2 regions of the Idiomarina sp. 28-8 genome follow, and region 1 is predicted to be linked to the other one. Evidence: riboswitches for the same ligand, from Rfam matches in the RefSeq annotation. Region 1 holds a riboswitch; the other holds the start of a gene.
The links. A riboswitch is a leader RNA that binds a small molecule or an ion and turns the genes downstream of it on or off. The one in region 1 is predicted to bind thiamine pyrophosphate.

Region 1 (3,169 bases):
CTGTGCCTTCAGCGGCGTTCTCAATGTAACCCACAAATGACTGGTCTCGGTTTACCCAGCCCTTGAGCTGCACATCGTCACGCCAATGGTAAAATGCGCTGACTCTTGAGGTTAAACGCCCATCGGCACTGCTGCCTTTTACGCCAAACTCGGTACTCCAGAGCGTTTCCGGAGCAAAGGTTGAGCTGTCTAACAAGTAGTTTTCTAATTCTTCCAGACCCTGATCTTCAGCTTTTCCTAAAGCTTCACCATTAACGCCACCGGCTTTGTATCCGCGCGCCAGAGTCGCGTACAGGTAACTGTCGTCAGACGCCTGATAGCGGACACTGAAATTACCACCCACCATGGTGTCTTCAGGTTCAGCGGTAATACCGCGACTGTCGAGGTAGTCATTGTCGTAACGTTCTACCCGCAAGCCAGTTATAGTACTAACCCGGTCACTCCAATGCTGAGTTAGCTCACCATAAATAGCAACGTGATTGCTATCATAGTCGCTGTTGAAAATGCTTGGCTGGCCTAAGTCCCAGTTAAAATAGTCACGTGTCAGCTGAACCGATTTGTCGTAATAGTACAAACCTAAAACCCATTCGCTATCAATACCAAACAGGCTTTCGGGCTCGTCGGATACCCAGCGAACTTCGGCGGTTTTGTCGTCACGGTCGCGGAAGTACGCGTCAAAAGCTGAGTATTCCCAGCCCGGAGCGATACCTTCATAGGTCCAGTCTTCGTCGTAAGCGTAGCCGGTGTCTGCATCCAGGTAGTTAACAGACATTTCCAGACGGCTGTTGTCAAAACCCAGGTAACTGAGCTGCAAGCGCAATGCCTGACTTTCTAAGCGGTCAAAACCCGGTTCATCGGACAAAGTTTCGCGGGTGTTGTCGAGACTAAACGCATCGTAGCCATTGTCGACATCGTTATAATGCAGAACCGTTTGCAGCAGCCAGTCTTTACTGAGCTCGGTATCCAACTTGAAGCGCGCAGTGAGTTCGTCGCGCTGCTCCGTGTCATCACGCTCAAGGTAAGTGTTTTCAATGTAACCGTCTTGCTGAAACTGGCTGACCGAGAAGCGGGCGTTACCTAACAGCCCTAGGTTTCCGCCCATAGCAAGGCCGCCCATGGCTTCGGAATAGTTGCCTGCTGATAGCTGAAACTGGCCGTTAAAGTCGCTGCTCGGTGCGGTGCTGTCCAGCAACAATAAACCGGCCATAGCGTTCACGCCAAAACGTCCGCTTTGCGGACCGCGAAACACTTCCACGTGATCAATATCGAAAAGCGATGCGGCACTGCCTAATCCGCTGTAATCAATACCATCAATTATCAAACCGACCGAGGGCGTTACAGGATCAACAAACTGAGAGCGCTCGCCAATACCACGAATTTGAATAAACCGAGCCGTGGAAGTACCACCCGAGAAATTCACGTTGGCCAAACTGTTCAGAGTGTCTTGTAAATGCTGTGAGTGACGCTGTTGCATCGCATCTTTATCAATAATAGAAACGCTGCTGGTGGTTTCATTTAAGGTGCGGCGGTGAAAGTCACCACTCACTTCAATAATTTCAATGTCTTTTGTATCTTGTGTGTCCTCTGCTGCAAAGGCAAAAGCGGGAACACTGGATAACGCAGCGGCAATGCTGGCTGCTAAGTATGAATTGATTATTTTCATGGATCATTTCCTCAAAACAAAGTCAGAAACGATCCGGTAAGGCTGTATTAGACGGGTTTTCTACCATCCCTACGCCAGTATTAACCGGATCAGGTTTTAAGGGTTCGCTAATGCATCTCAGCCGTTGCCGGCACCCCTTGGTAAAGCGGCGTCAGTATAACGCAGCTTGTTAGTTAAACAAATTTACTTTCAGTGCAATTAAATAAAGGACAGAGCGTCGCCGTAAAGGTTTTCTAACGGTACGTCTTTAGCGACAAAGTCGTCGCGAATAACGCGTATCATTTCAAAACGGCCAGCCATGTAAATTTCACACTCAGGCAGACTTTGCTCACGGGCCATAACCGCGTGGTGCACTAAACCAATAGAATAAGCCCAGTTGTTATCCGCGTCTTCGACCACCGGGTGATAATCAAAGTGCTCGTACTGGCTTGCTAAGCGTTCCAGTTCGTCATGCAAATACAGGTCGCTTAAGCTTTTTGCACCCCAGTAAAGTGTCAGAGGCCGCTCTGGCGACACACGTAAATGTTGCTGCAAAATAGAATAGGTATACGAGAAACCGGTGCCACCAGCAATTAACACTGCCGGCTTAGTGTTTTCCTGACGGTAAAACGCAATACCGTCCGGCGCATCAATTTCTAGTTCCCCATCGTCACGCACTTTATCCAACACTTCCATGGCATAGCTGTTGTCCGGCGTAGCGCCAACATGAAGTAACCACTCACTTTTATTGGACGGGCACGACGCAATACTGAAAGGCCGCTTATCGCGTTCGCCCATCACCACCATAAGGTACTGGCCTGCTTTAAACTCTAACGGCTGCGGCAATTGTAAACGCACTTCCCACACGGCATCCGCCAACTGGCGCGAAATTTTAGCTTTACAGGTCATTTGTTGACTCATTCACGACTCCATAATATTCAGTTCGTCCCACAGCTCGTCAACACGCTGTTTTACCTCATCGCTCATGACGATTGGTTCGCCCCACTCACGGTCGGTTTCACCCGGCCATTTATTGGTGGCGTCCATTCCCATCTTTGAGCCCAGTCCGGAAACCGGTGAAGCAAAATCAAGGTAATCTATTGGCGTATTTTCGACCAGGGTCGTATCACGTGCCGGATCCATCCGGGTTGTCATAGCCCAGATAACATCTTTCCAGTCACGCGCATTTACGTCGTCGTCACACACAATCACGAACTTGGTGTACATAAACTGACGCAAGAAAGACCAGACACCCATCATCACACGCTTCGCGTGACCCGGGTACTGCTTCTTCATAGTGACTACGGCCAAACGGTACGAACAGCCTTCCGGTGGCAAATAAAAATCGACAATTTCTGGGAATTGTTTTTGCAGCAACGGAATAAAAACTTCATTTAAAGCAACGCCCAGCACCGCAGGTTCGTCCGGTGGACGTCCGGTATAGGTGCTGTGGTAAATAGGATCTTTGCGGTGGGTCACATGAGTCACGGTAAACACCGGAAACTCATCCACTTCGTTATAGTAGCC
Region 2 (3,169 bases), on a different contig from region 1:
GTGGTTAGCGGCCCTAAGGTGTAAAACGGCGCGCCGTGACAGTGTTTTAACTGCTCATCCATGTTTTCCTGAATTTTATGCATGGGCACATGGCCGGGGCCTTCTATCATCACCTGTACATCGTACTCCCAGGCAATTTGAGTCAGCTCGCCTAGTACCCGAAGTTCTGCGAACTGAGCTTCATCGTTGGCGTCGGCAATGGAGCCGGGGCGCAGGCCGTCACCTAAAGACAGCGACACATCATATTTCGCACAAATTTTGCAGATATCGCGGAAGTGTTGGTAAAGAAAGCTTTCTTGCTGGTGCGCCATGCACCATTTCGCCATTATTGAACCGCCACGGGAGACAATGCCGGTAACTCGTTTTGCAGTCAGTTTAATGAAGTCGTGCAGCACGCCCGCGTGAATCGTGAAGTAGTCCACACCTTGCTCAGCCTGTTCCAGCAGTACGTCTTTAAATACTGGCCAGCTCAGATCCTCAGCAACGCCATTGACCCGTTCTAAAGCCTGATAAATAGGCACAGTACCAATAGGCACTGGACTGTTGCGTAAGATCCATTCCCGGGTTTGGTGAATATTACGGCCGGTAGATAAGTCCATTACGGTATCAGCGCCCCAGCGAGTCGCCCATACCAGCTTTTCAACTTCTTCTTCAATGGACGAACTGACCGAAGAATTACCAATGTTGGCGTTCACTTTTACTAAAAAGTTGCGGCCAATAATCATCGGTTCAGATTCGGGATGGTGGGTATTAACGGGGATAATTGCGCGCCCACTGGCGACTTCATCGCGTACAAATTCTGGCGTTATGGGGTTATCCAGGTGCTCCCGACCCATATTCTCACGCAGTGCAATAAACTCCATCTCAGGGGTGATCACGCCGCGTCTTGCGTAAGCTAACTGCGTAATGCCGTGATTATATTGCTGGTTCTCGCTATGGCGATCCTGAATCCAGTTTTCACGAACCTTTTTCAAACCTGCTTTCACGTCAATTTTAGCTTTCGGGTCACCGTAGACGCTGGAGGTATCATAGACATCCACTGGTTCGTTCGGTGGCAACTTTACGCCCGGCGTGGGCTGGTGCAAAGTTTCGCTTAAATGAATGCGGCGAAAGGGTACCTGGATATCGTTGTTGCCAGACAGAAATTCACGGCTGGAATTAGGGTAATAATGCCCGGATAGCGATGATAAAAAGGATTCAGCCTGTTGGCGGTTTAAACGGTTATTCGATGGTGCAGTTGACATAGCATTCTCTCATTTTGTCGATGTTAGAGATGCTTGTCAGGAGTGTTGAAAGGAACACCAGCGCAGAAACGACGGTTGTGTCATGCTGATGTTCTCTTGTTCCCTTCGCAGGTATTAGCCTGATCAGGTTCAACGGATCCCGCAATTGCGGTCTCAGCCGGTAGCTTCATTAAGAAAGCTACCGGCACTCCGACAAGATTCCTTTTTAGTGGAACAAAATCTTAGAGCGAATGCAACCGCTGTTAATCGTTAACCAGTTTAGCGACAACTTTAGCTGGTTTCTCCATTGGCTGGCTTAAGCCTTCTATGCGTTCAACAATAAGCCCTTGTTTATCGAGAATAGTAATCAAATTGCTGTGATCAAAATCACCGTCCGGGCGCTGTCGATACCTCACGCCAAGTACTGTAGCTAAGGTTCTGATATCCTGCTCGGAACCGTTCAGAAACAGCCAGTTGTCGTTGTTAAGCTGATACTGCTTAACATAGTCAGCGAGTGCCTCGGGTGTATCGCGATCGGTGTCAAAACTCACCATAACGAGCTTAACTTGCTGTTTAATGTCTTCGTCCAGCTTGCTGTATAAGCGTTTTATATCATGGACCAATACCGGGCAGGCGGTAGTGCAACTGCCATAAATCATGGAAAGGATAACGGGATGACCTTCAAGTTCTGAAAGTTTTAGTTCGCTATTCTTATGTGTTTTCCAGGTAGCATCCACCTGGTATACCGACTCGGAGTGAGAGACCTCTGCTGCGTTCATTGCCGTATGATTGCTGTGGTCGTTAGCTGTCTGATTCTTGTGCATATTGTGATGCGAGTGATCCTGCGCAAAAGACTGGACAGCAAAGATCAAAGAGGCCAGGGCGGTCAATTTTAGCAATTTATTCATGGTCGTTCTCCAGGTCGTATGCGCAACGAAAACCCATAGTGCTGGTCGCACTTTGCGGGGCGTAATCACTGCGTGACTGATAACGGAAAAATGTGGCGTAATTGGCGTTACTAAAACTCGACATAAAGCGCGCTCCGTCGCCACATGAGCCGGAGAGCAAATCGACGTCATCGCCGTTGGTTAATAATAATTGATAGTCGTCTACCCATTCGTTGACACGGTCGTGCATGTGCATCAATTGCTCAGCATTTGGGTCGACGGTTTGTTGTTTCGCACTGTGTGGCTGGCTGTACCAGGCAAACAGGTTACGGGCATAATCATCGTCGCTGATGTTCTGCTGTTGCCGATATTTGACCGACGCATACTCCCACTCGTTAAGACCAGGCAAACGGCCACCTTGTGCGGAGCAGTATTCGCGTGCGGCAAACCAAGACACATAAGTGACTGGTTCGTTGTCTTTGCCTTTAGCAAATTCAGTATTATCATCCCAATGCTTCAGGTAATTTCCATCATGGAATAGGGCAGCGATGTTGTCTCGCTGCCACTGAGGTTGTTCAATGACAAATTCCAGAAACTCTTGGTTAGTGACAGGGGTTGCGTCCAGCATGAAACTTTCCATTTCTATACTGAGGCGCTCTTTGTCCAGTAAGACCGGAGGTTCGAAAGTACCACCATTGATCAGAACTGGATCAGCGAGCACTAAGGGTGACAATAAAACACCTGCAACTCCAAGCCACTTAACCATAAGTTTCCCCTTATTTCTCTTTACGCGGACCGGCAATTAATGCACCAGCTGCGCCACGCTCTGCATCAGCAAATTCGTGATCGACCAACTTATAGATGCCTTCTTCCGGAACAATAAATTCAATGGTTGCGCTGTTACTGGCACCCAGCAGCACGGTTTGCATGCCATACCATTCGTTACGCGGATCACCTTCGTACCAGACGCGGTCGAAAATCGCACCAATTACGTGGAAGCTGGAAGTGCCTGAAGGACCTGCGTTTAAAACATGTAAGCGCACACGGTCACCTTCGTTC

Region 2: it holds a riboswitch for thiamine pyrophosphate, as region 1 does, so the genes downstream of both, thiC (phosphomethylpyrimidine synthase ThiC) here and RJ32_RS12505 (TonB-dependent receptor) in region 1, are expected to answer to the same signal.

Annotation. Positions count from the first base shown of each region.
Region 1 covers NZ_DF266793.1:88,871-92,039, forward strand. The annotation lists gene RJ32_RS12505 (TonB-dependent receptor) at 1-1,663, opposite strand, end outside; TPP riboswitch at 1,713-1,811, opposite strand; gene fre (NAD(P)H-flavin reductase) at 1,862-2,563, opposite strand; gene ubiD (4-hydroxy-3-polyprenylbenzoate decarboxylase) at 2,564-3,169, opposite strand, start outside.
Region 2 covers NZ_DF266790.1:459,121-462,289, forward strand. The annotation lists gene thiC (phosphomethylpyrimidine synthase ThiC) at 1-1,244, opposite strand, end outside; TPP riboswitch at 1,328-1,446, opposite strand; gene RJ32_RS07010 (SCO family protein) at 1,487-2,131, opposite strand; gene RJ32_RS07015 (formylglycine-generating enzyme family protein) at 2,124-2,876, opposite strand; gene RJ32_RS07020 (multicopper oxidase domain-containing protein) at 2,887-3,169, opposite strand, start outside.